2 regions of the Paenisporosarcina sp. P4_E4_2 genome follow, and region 1 is predicted to be linked to the other one. Evidence: riboswitches for the same ligand, from Rfam matches in the RefSeq annotation. Region 1 holds a riboswitch; the other holds the start of a gene.

Region 1 (5,849 bases):
TGTAGAATAATCTGGCCATCTTCTTGAACTGTAAATTCTTTTGAGTTCACTTGGATAGGTTGCAAGTTTTGATTCAAGACATTGTAACCGTCACTCGTTTTCAGGAAGCCGTTTTGATCAACTGAAAATTGTCCATTTCGTGTATACCGGACTTGGTCATTTTCCAGTCCAACTGCAAATACAAGAGAACCCTTTTTCTGAGTGACCGGATTCACGGGCAAACTTTCATCAAGAAGAGCAAAGTCTGTTGTATTTCCTGTGTCTTTTAGTGGTCCTTGAAGAAATGAAGGAATTCCTTCCTGTGTATATACGCCTGTATTTAAAGTGCCCACAGTGGATTGACCCATTTTCATGGTACCGCCAGTCGTGCTTTTCATTTCCATTGCTTTTATCAATTGTTCAGGAAACGCACGCAAGACATTTTGATCTTGTTTAAATCCAGGAGTACTCGCATTGGCTAAATTATTTGTCAAAATTTGTTGTTTTCTGTTATTTGCCATCATACCTGATGTGGCAGTATATAAACCACGAAACATGCCTTTTTTCTTCCTTTCAAACGCGATAGGGTTGAATATGCGTTAGCATAACACGAAGTTGACAGAAAATATAGGTCAATATTGTAAATTAAGGTAAACAAAATACAACAAAAAATAAAAATATACAAATAGACGAAAATGTGAGATTATATTTTTGGTACAAATATTACTAAAATATGACGAAATATGACACGATATGACAATTAGATTAAAATGTAGAGTTTTTATCATACCGATAACGGCAAACTTATTCGAAAGATAAGGACGCAAAGCCACGGGCCTAAGTGAAATCGATAGGGCAGCCGGGTTACCGAAGATGGAAGCTTTTAAAGTTATCCACCTTTAATTAAAGGTGGATTTTTATATGGACCAAACACTTAAACATGGGGGGTTAAAAGATGAAACTATTTCCTCAATCTTTTCAGTCATTGGAGCAGGCATTATCAAATGCCACATTAAAGCAGCGAGTTCACTCGGCTAATATCGCAAATGTCGATACACCCAATTACAAGAGCAAGCAAGTGAGCTTCAAGTCTACATTAAATGATGCAATCAATAACCAAGGCATGTCCAGTTACAAAACAAATGCAAAACATATTTCTTTCAGCAGTGAATCGTCTGATTTTAATCCGACCATAAAAGAAAATAAGTCCACACAATTCAATCCTAATGGAAACAATGTAGATATGGACTATGAAATGGCAGAGTTAGCCAAAAATCAACTATGGTATAACGCCGTAACGGAAAGAGTGAACGGCAAATTCAACAGTTTACGAACAGTAATCAATGATGGGAGGTAGCAGTTATGAGCTTATTTAATGGTTTTAATATCAGTGCATCAGGGTTAACGGCGAATCGTATGCGAATGGACGTTGTTTCTTCAAACATTGCCAATGCCAACACATCTCGTGCGCAACTTGTAAACGGCGAATGGGTACCGTATCGTCGGAAATCTGTGGAATTATCACAAAGTGGGGTATCACCATTTCAACAGCAACTTCAGTCGGCAATGAATAATCAGTCTTCTAAAATTTCGGGAGTTACTGTTTCAAAAATTGATGAAGATAAAGCACCATTTACACTTTCCTATGACCCTTCTCATCCTGATGCTGACGATGACGGGTATGTTCGTTTGCCAAATGTTGATCCGATAAAAGAAATGGTCGATCTCATGTCTGCAACACGTTCATACGAAGCGAATATTACAGCATTGAACGCTTCGAAGAATATGTTCATAAAAGCTTTGGAGATTGGTAAATAATCTATCAGATTGCTAGGAGGCACTATGGATAAATTAAGCTTGACTCAAACACCATTTATACAAAACCAATCAATCACAAAACTAAAGCCTGAAGATAAGGTGGAAGGTTTTGGTCAACTATTTAAACAAACGCTCGAAAAAGTAAATGCCGCACAGAACACATCGGATAAACTGACCAACCAATTGGTAACGGGTGAAGTACAGGATGTCCATGAAGTGATGATTGCTTCACAAAAGGCAAGTCTTTCTTTGCAACTTACCGTTCAAGTACGAAACAAGGTTGTTGAAGCTTACCAAGAAGTGATGAGAATGCAACTATGATTTTTAGGATGAGATGAGATAAATGAAAGAAAAAATATTGGTTTATAAAAACAAAATAATAGAATCATGGGGCAGTTTTTCTCCAAAAATAAAATGGTCTGTGGCCGGCACGTTTTTTATCACATTACTTTTACTTTTTGTATTTGTTTTTTTAAACTCCCGCCCGAGTTTTGCGGCGCTATATACTGGTTTGTCTCCTTCAGAGGCTGGTGAAATCAAGACGGCAATCGAAGAGCAAGGAATTCCAGTACAAGTTTCATCTGATGGGAAGTCTATCAGTGTGCCGAATGAAGAAGTGGCCAACTTAAAAGTTAGTTTGGCAGCGGACGGCATTCCGAAAAGCGGGAACGTAAACTACAGCATCTTCAGTGAAAATATGGGGTTGGGAATGACAGATCGTCATTTTGATGTAGTGGAACGAGACGCAATGCAAAACGAACTTGCTGATTTGGTTAAGCAAATTGATGGCGTAACCGAAGCAAACGTAATGATCACACTTCCAAAAGAAAATGTTTGGATATCGGATGAAGAACAAGTGGCAACGGCATCTGTTGTTGTAAAAGGTGATCCATCCTTTCAACTAGATCAGAAGCAAGTCAATGGTCTGTATCATCTAATCAGTAAAAGTGTACCCAATTTGCCTCAAGAAGAAATTGTCATAATGGATCAAAATGGTCAGGTTTTCGAGATTCAAAAAGAAAACCAACTGGATACGGCCTTATCTGTCTATCAACAGCAACGGGAAATCAAAAAGGATATTGAACGAGATATTCAGCGTGAACTGCAACAAATGCTGGGATTGACACTGGGACATGACAAAGTGGTCGTGTCAGTCATGACAACGATTGATTTCACCAAGGAAAAGCGGGAAGAAAACCTGGTTGAAGCCGTGGATAAAGAAAAGAATGAAGGCATCGATATCAGTGTAGAAAGAATTGTAGAGTCCTATTCGAGTGAAGGGGCGGCTATTGCTGATGCAACTGGGACTGGAGAGACTGAAATCGCCAATTACCCAGGGGTTGATGGTGAGGGGAATTCGAAATCCGATAAAACGGAAGAACGTATCAATCGTGAAGTCAATCGAATCAACCGCCAAATTGAATTGAGTCCATATGTCATAGATGACATAACAATCAATGTTGGAGTTGAACCTCCCAATCCTGAAAATCCGGATAGCTTAACACAACAAAATATAGATGATATCAGCAATCTCTTGAAAAACACGGTAAGTACTTCATTAAGCATGAATGGAACGCAAGTGACGGAAGAAGCGCTGGATGACCGTATATCAGTATTCGCAACGGAGTTCCAAGGAAAACCTGTGGTTGACGGTGAAGCACAGGGTGAATCTTTGTTGTCAATGAACAATATCTCGAACCCACTGTTTTGGATTATCGTTGGGGGTGTTGTCCTACTTCTGATTCTGATAGTTTTAATCTTCATAATCCGTAAAAGGAAGCGTGAACGCATGGAGGAAGAAGAAGAATATGTTCTTGATATGTTTAATCAACCTATCGAAAAAGTCAGCAACTTTGAAGAAGCTGAGGTTGACCTATCCGAGTTCAATACAAAAGCAAATCCTAAGAGAAAAACGATTGAAAAGCTTGCTACAGGTAGACCTGAAGACTTTGCTAAATTGTTACGCTCTTGGATGGCAGATGAGTAGGAGGGTGACACATGGCTAAAAATGCAAGAGAGCTAAGTGGGATACAAAAAGTTGCCGTATTGTTAGTGGGATTGGGACCGGACGTGTCTGTGGAAATTTTTAAACAGTTGACGGAACAAGAAATTGATCAAGTAACAATGGAAATTTCAAATATACGACAATTAAAAAACAGTCAAACAGAACAGGTAATCGATGAATTTTATGAAATGATTCTTGCCCAAGATTATATGAATGAAGGCGGCCTAGAATATGCAAAGGATATTCTTGAAAAAGCGCTAGGTAAAGAAAAGGCAATGGATGCAATTGGCAGATTAACGAGCAGGTTGCAAGTTAAACCGTTCAGTTTCGCAAGAAGAGCAGATCCGAATCAAATCTTGAATATTTTACAGCATGAACATTCACAAACGATTGCACTAGTACTATCGTATTTGGAACCAAAGCAATCATCGCAAATCCTTTCTGCACTGCCTCCTGAAAAGCAAGCAGAAGTAGCAAGGAGGATTGCCTTAATGGAGAGTACTTCGCCTGAGGTTATTCATCAGGTTGAACAAATTCTTGAGAGAAAGCTTTCGGCTACTGGATCACAAGATTACACATCTACCGGTGGTGTAGAAGCAATTGTTAGAGTGCTAAGTAAAGTGGATCGTGGTACCGAGAAAGCTATTCTTTCTAAGCTGGAAACCGAAACTCCTGATCTTGTTGCAGAAATCAAGAAGCGGATGTTTGTATTTGAAGACATCGTGAACTTGGATACACGTGCCATTCAACGTGTCATTCGTGAAGTTAATGATGCAGATTTAACTTACGCATTGAAAGTAGCAAGTGATGAAGTGAAGGATACGGTTTATTCCAATATGTCTACAAGACGGGCAGATCAGATTCGCGAAGAAATTGGATTAATGGGTCCTGTGAAACTCAAAGATGTAGAAGACGCACAAACAAACATTGTTACGTTGATTCGTAGTTTAGAAGAAAAAGGCGAAATCATCGTGGCCCGTGGTGAAGGGAATGAAGTGATTGTCTAATATCATTCGCTCGCATTCGCTCCCGACCAATGAAAAGAAAATAATTCATACAAAAAAAATAGAAAGCAAAACATTGGACTTGAATGAACAAGAACTCGATCCAGTTTTGCAGAAGAAACAGTTGTTAATGGAAATCGAAGCATTGGAAACACAGTACGGAGATCTTCAGAAGCAAATGAATAATGAAATGGAAAGTGCCCGAACGGAAATTGAACACTGGTGGTCAGAAAAGCAAGATGAAGCCGTGCAGGAAGCTAGAAGAATGGCAGAAGCAGCATCTGAACAAGGTTTTCAAGCGGGTTTTGAGCAGGGCAAGCTGTTAGCGGAAGAAGAATTCCGGCAAAGACGCGAGGAAATGCATGTATTGATAGAGACGGCATACGAAGAAAAGGCAAAAATTGTTCAGGAATCTGAGTCTTTCTTATTGTCACTCAGCGTTAGAGTGGCTGAGAAAGTTATCAAAAAAGAATTGAAGCAGCATGATGACCAGTTACTGAACGTCGTAAAGCAAGCCTTAAAGCATATAGAAGAGTCAGAAGATGTCACTATGCAAGTATCGCTTGAAGATTATCCGATAATTTTACCGTTTCTGGAAGAATTAAAGACCTATGTAAAAGCTGACTCAGAGTTTAAATTGGTTCCGGTTGCCAACCTTTCCAAAGGTGGCTGTATGATTCATACGGCAAGTGGTTCTTATGATGTCACGATTGACAGTCAGCTGCAGGAGATTAAAAAGCACTTACTGGCTTATTGTGAGGAGAAAACCAACGATGAACCTAAGGGAAGATGAGTACCTCGAATTATTGGAAGAGATTGAGCCAGTAAAAAAGCATGGGAAAGTGATTCAAGTTATCGGCCTGACCATTGAATCAAGAGGACCATATGCAAAAATTGGAGAACTTTGTCTGTTGTATCCGAACCACTATGAGCGGCCAATTGAAGCTGAAGTGGTCGGCTTCAAAGAAAACAAAATTTTGCTTATGCCGTTGAAGGACGTATCTCAAATAGGTCCAGGATGCCTGGTTGTTGCAACCGGATAT
Region 2 (5,822 bases), on a different contig from region 1:
CTTCCCTCAGCAGATTCGCCATAACGAGTACTGTAAGAGTACACTTCATAAACGTAGTTTCCGGAAGGCATCTTCGAATACTTGGTTCCAGTTCCGGTTACCGTACTTTTCAATACTTTTTCTCCATCAATGATTTGATAGACTTTGTAACTGTTAGCGTACGGGACAGTATCCCAAGCCAACACAATATCATTTGTGTTTTCAAGCTTATATGTAAAATTGCCAGGTGCCGTCATTGAAACAGTACCTACAGTTACAGAAACCTTGCTGCTATCCCCAGACTCACCAAAGCGGTCACTGTTTGAACGGATCTCATATTCATAGTCTCCTGCTTGCACATTCGTTAATTTCACAGACGTACCAACCACCGTATTTTTCAAAACTGGCTGTCCATCCACGATTTGATATAGTTTATAATTTGCTGCATTTGCAGCTGCATTCCACTTGAATGTGATGTCGCTCCCATTTGTCACATAATACGTAAAATTGGCAGGAGCTTTTATCGTAGGATAAACAACTTCCACTTGAACTGATTCTGAAAGCGGAGATTCCCCATACAATGCATTTACTGCTGTAACTGCATATATGAAGTCCCCTTCAGGAGCGTTATTAACAGTGAATGTCGTTTTGTTCTGAGTAGTTGTTACTAGTGTTTTCTGTCCGTCAACTGAAAGCTGGTAAAGATTATAAGTCTCTGCATATGCAGATGACCCCCAGCTCAAGGCGATATCATTTCCGTTCTTGATTGTTTGTGTCAATGTTGWAGGGGCAATCATTTCCGGGTAAAGAATTTCTACCGATACAGGTGCACTCGGGCCTGACTCCCCTTCTGGACTCATCGTAGAAACAACATATCGAGTAGTCCCTTCAGACAGATTATTTAAATTGAAACTTGGAGAGGTGCTATTGCCAAGCAGGTTCAGCTGCCCCTCTTGAATTTCATATACATTGTATCCGGTAGCACCGAATACAGAACTCCACGTAAGTTTCACGTCATCTGGTGTCACTTGTTGGGCAGCCAGATTACTTGGCGGCAACATATTGCTGTTCGTTGCTGCAAATGCAGCTGCAAATGGGTTAATCATTTGAATCAAAAGCAGCAATAGCGCCAAATAGGACGTCAATTTAATTGTTCGATTATTCATTCCATAACCTCTCCGCTTCTTGAATTCCAAAGAAAAAGAACCTTCAACAAGGTTCATAGAATCGGTCTATGATTCCTTGTGGCAACCGGCTACCTTCATGTAAATCTACATGTTTCAGGCCCTTGGCTTTGCGTCCCATGGTTTCCCAATGGTTTGCCTTTTTCACTTGGTTTTTTATAATATATTTAAATCTTACTACCCTCTTTTTAACATCAAAATAACAGGCACAAATAACCCTTATATAAACAAAAAGACCTATATTGGGTCTTTTAAAAAAGAGACCCTCGTAAACAAGGATCTCAATTTTAAAAAGTAAAAATTAACGAAGAAGTTGTAGAACGCCTTGAGGCTGTTGGTTAGCTTGTGCTAACATCGCTTGTGCAGCTTGACCAAGAATTGAATTCTTAGTTTGCTCCATCATTTCTTTTGCCATGTCAACGTCACGGATACGAGATTCCGCAGCAGTTACGTTTTCTGCAGTAGCATTTAAATTGTTTATAGTATGCTCAAGACGATTTTGATGTGCACCAAAAGTAGATCTTGCAGTATTAATAGTTTCAATTGCTGTTTCAATTGCTGCAGTTCCAGATGTAGGAGTTAAACCTGTTGCACTAACTTGTTTTCCAACTGCGAATACATCCGTATCTAAATCACTTATTACGATATCAATTGTTCCAGCAAATACTTTTGTACCGTTAAAGCTTGTATCAGAAATAATCTTATCCGCTTGCGTTACAAGTTCAGTCATTTCAAGTTCAAGGTTTGCAATGTCTTTTACATTATAAGTACCATTTTCTTTTTGGACTGACAATTCTTTTAGACGAACTAGCATATCACTTACTTCACTCAATGCTCCCTCAGCTGTTTGAATGTAAGATATACCGTCTTGTGCATTTTTAGAAGCTTGTTCTAACCCTCGAATTTGACCTCTCATTTTCTCCGAAATTGAAAGTCCTGCTGCATCATCAGCCGCACGATTAATACGAAGACCTGAAGATAATTTCTCCATGTTTTTCGATTGCGCATTGCTTGCTGCCCCTAATTGACGATGTGTGTTAAGTGCTGCGATGTTGTGATTAATTCTCATTTTTGTTACCTCCGTGTAATGTTTTTTTGTTTTTTGCAAGTGTCCAAATCCGTTTGGACTAGCTTACATAATTTATATCGGAGGCTTTTGATAAATGTTTAGCGTTTTTTGAAAATATTTCTATAAATTTTATAAAAATAAAAAGCCCGCAAAAATCCTGCGGACATTCCCCATAATATTACTTTTTCATATTCAAGAAATCGCTCAAGTTAATGACATTCGATGTCGCTCGTCGATTCTCTTCCTGAATTTCTAGATAGACTTCCTTTCGGTGGATGGTGATATATTTTGGTGCTTTAATACCGAGTTTAACCATTTCTCCTTCAATAGCAGTAACGAAGATTTCAATGTCGTCATCAATAATAATGGATTCGCCTTTTTTTCTTCCAAGCACTAACATCTGCTACACCTGCCTTTTTTCAGCACTTTGAAATAAAGGTTGCTTAATTAGGTAGTCTTTATTATCCAATACAATTTGCATGCCAAGCTGTCTGTTGTTATTAATGACAAGTGGTGCTTTTAAGTTAGTTGTCGCATCTTTTATTTCGCCCTTTGCTGTAACCGTTGTTAAGACGATTGCATCTGTTGGATCATTCAACTCAAGTTTATCAACCATTTGATCTTCTAGTTTGATGTCATATTCCTTAAAAAATGAGAAAGGGTCTACCAAAAAGAAGTTTACTTCTACTTCCTCTATCGATTGCAGGAAGTAGAATGGGGATTCCCCTTTTTCATCAGCCGGCATCAATGCATACTTTTTATATTCCTCAAATCCTGGAATTCCTTTATTGAATGTAATGATACTGCTATCTGCTACCTCTATTTCTCCAAAACGTGTCGTTTGAATCTTCATAAGCGGCTCCTTTCATCTTGTAAAGATTTTCTATTTAATTCTATTTTTACACAAATCAGTTTCACTAGACAGCAAAACTATTTCTTGATGGTTTTTTCACATGCGGATATATGTACTTTAGTTCACTATTTCCAGGGGGATTAAATTAATGAAAACCAAAGGGATAGCATTGTACTAAACGTAAAAAAAGGCACAATTCTCATAGATGAATTACGCCTTTTAGGAAATTATTTGTTTTTGAAAAAAGCGAGAACAACTTAACGCATTTCATTCAGGAGGTCGTCGAGGCACTCGTATTGTGAGGCTACTCCTTCAACAACTCCCATTTCCATTACTTGCTGAAGTGCTTCGATGGACGCAAATTGAGAACGTGATATAAGTTTCGTCTTTCCTTCGTGTTCAACGAATTCCATTGTTATCTGCATCTCTGGCAAACTATCTACAGTATTACCTTCTTCGTCTGCAAACATGTCCATATAGACGATTTTTTCAGGTGCATTAATCTCTTGGAATACAGCTTTCCCCCATGATTCGTGGCCAAAAAAGTCACCTTGGCCCTCATCGATGCACCTCATGCAATAATGCCATACACCGTTAGGCTCAAACTCAAATTGACGATTTTCTGTTTGCCATCCACGAGGTCCCCACCATTTTGCCAAGTACTCTGAATTCGAAAACGCCTTAAATACAAGATCTCGTGGTGCATTGAACACTCTATCAATGACAAGCTCTCGCCCGTCTACACTGGCCGTGACACCATTGATTACTTTATTTTCAGACATGTTAATTCCTCCTATCAGAAATTTTTGTAACAAGTAATTAATTCGATGGTGCATCCTTCTTTTCCTTGTACATCGAATAAATAATACCTTCATGCTGTCAAAGATATTCTTGCCTATTCGTAAGCCTGACCGAATCCCTCACTCTCTGATAGAGTGGGGGATTTTTGTAATATTTTTAAGGATATCAGCTGGGGATATCAAGGATTCGCGGGTGTTTATCGAGGATTCATCTTGTGATATCTTCATTTCTGAAGGGATATCTTGAAATGTGTCTGGGTTATCTAGAAATCGAGTACTCATATCTAAAATTCACGAAATCCGCACAATTCAAACGCGCTGAAATGGTGCCATTTGCATCGCAAATGGCACGTTACTGTGGGTTAATCGCTGGAATCAAGGATTCGTCGTGTGTATTTCACCTTATTAAATAAAGCCTTTGTATAAGCAAGGCGCATTCCGCACTTCACTTTATTCACATATCTATTCCCACGATTTCATTTAAATTTGTATTACCCGGGAAATAGTTTTTAGTCCAATCATTAAACGGCTTTTTCTTTTCCAATATTTGCTCATAAAATTCTTCTTCATGGACAGAGGAACGAATAACTAAAAGTCATTCCTAATAGGTTGTCTCAGGTAAAAGACAAAAGGCATCCGGATGGTCTTAATCCGGATGCCTTTTGTAATCATGATCTGTCCAATCCATTCCATGCTTTTTCTTTCTCATCATCAAATACGCACTTGATTATTTCTTTTCTTTTGGCCAAATGCCAATTGGAGATTTGCGAAACAGTCCAAAATCGTTCCATGCAAAGACCCCAAACATGGGTCTTAGTCTAAGCCTCATCATTAATTCTACATAGCCTATAATGCAAGGAGTTGGAAATTGGTATCTTTATTGTGTATTAAAAAGTTAACCATTATTAAGAACTAGTTAACTTTATAATACTGACGCACTAAATAGTTCTTTAAAGAACTGAAAGTAGATACTCTTCAGATAGCGAAAAATCACCACGAAGATTTTTTAAAAGAACCAGTTACCGAAAAAGCCTCTTCTACAGCATCGTCGGTTGAACGAAGTGCGACGATTTCTGCTCGTGCAACATCGGTTACGCGAAGTGCGGCGATTTCTGCTCGTGCATCGTCGGTTACGCGAAGTGCGGCGATTTCTGTTCGTGCACCGTCGGTTACGCGAAGTGCGACGATTTCTGTTCGTGCACCGTCCGTTTCGACAAGTGCAACGATTTCTGCTCGTGCGCCGTCTCCGGGAAGTTCGGCGTCTTTTGTTCGAGCATCGTTCGTTACTAAAAGTATCCTGGAACATGAAGTTGCTTAACCCTCTAGAGTTAGATAGTTCGACTGCATTTTTAATGCCGTCAACATTAAAACGTGACATTTTCAAACCTCCCTTCATCTTTATATTAGAGAAAGAAAAAAATCAATTTTACTTTAATTCAAACTCGTGCTGATACACATTTCTTTCTCATATAGTAAGTTACGAAATTGTACTAATTACGGTAGAGACAAACGCATATTATTTAAAAATAAATATAATTTCGTTTCTTTTCTTGGCATCTTTTATTCTTGTTTCATACGAATATTATAAAAATGAAAGGAAGAATTCGCGTGGATAATGTCGTGGAAATACCTGTATATCAGCTTTTTATTAATCCTATCGATTTAAGGGAACTTCGAAGAGAAATTTGGACGGATGATCCCGTTTCCGCGAAGCTAACGATAAACAAAAAGAAACATGATATCGATATTGCGTATCGTGGCTCGCATATCCGGGAGTTTCAAAAGAAGTCATATCACATTTCGTTTTATAAACCAAATACGTATAGAAATGCCAAAGAAATTCATATCAACGCAGAATATAAAGATCCGTCTCTAATGAGAAATAAATTATCGCTCGATTTTTTCAATGATATAGGGTGCTTATCTCCAAAATCTCG

The links. A riboswitch is a leader RNA that binds a small molecule or an ion and turns the genes downstream of it on or off. The one in region 1 is predicted to bind cyclic di-GMP.
Region 2: it holds a riboswitch for cyclic di-GMP, as region 1 does, so the genes downstream of both, AC1DSB_RS02640 (OmpL47-type beta-barrel domain-containing protein) here and flgB (flagellar basal body rod protein FlgB) in region 1, are expected to answer to the same signal.

What each region holds. Positions count from the first base shown of each region.
Region 1 is NZ_JBFUJC010000015.1:10,037-15,885, forward strand. It holds gene AC1DSB_RS03160 (flagellar hook-basal body protein) at 1-536, opposite strand, end outside; cyclic di-GMP riboswitch class I at 767-851, shown strand; gene flgB (flagellar basal body rod protein FlgB) at 935-1,336, shown strand; gene flgC (flagellar basal body rod protein FlgC) at 1,342-1,797, shown strand; gene fliE (flagellar hook-basal body complex protein FliE) at 1,822-2,118, shown strand; gene fliF (flagellar basal-body MS-ring/collar protein FliF) at 2,141-3,784, shown strand; gene fliG (flagellar motor switch protein FliG) at 3,796-4,809, shown strand; gene AC1DSB_RS03190 (FliH/SctL family protein) at 4,802-5,599, shown strand; gene fliI (flagellar protein export ATPase FliI) at 5,580-5,849, shown strand, end outside.
Region 2 is NZ_JBFUJC010000011.1:2,950-8,771, forward strand. It holds partial or broken gene AC1DSB_RS02640 (OmpL47-type beta-barrel domain-containing protein) at 1-1,145, opposite strand, end outside; cyclic di-GMP riboswitch class I at 1,223-1,313, opposite strand; gene AC1DSB_RS02645 (flagellin N-terminal helical domain-containing protein) at 1,465-2,232, opposite strand; gene csrA (carbon storage regulator CsrA) at 2,411-2,632, opposite strand; gene fliW (flagellar assembly protein FliW) at 2,636-3,085, opposite strand; gene AC1DSB_RS02660 (SRPBCC domain-containing protein) at 3,343-3,867, opposite strand; gene AC1DSB_RS02665 (hypothetical protein) at 4,554-4,676, opposite strand; gene AC1DSB_RS02670 (CotH kinase family protein) at 5,494-5,822, shown strand, end outside.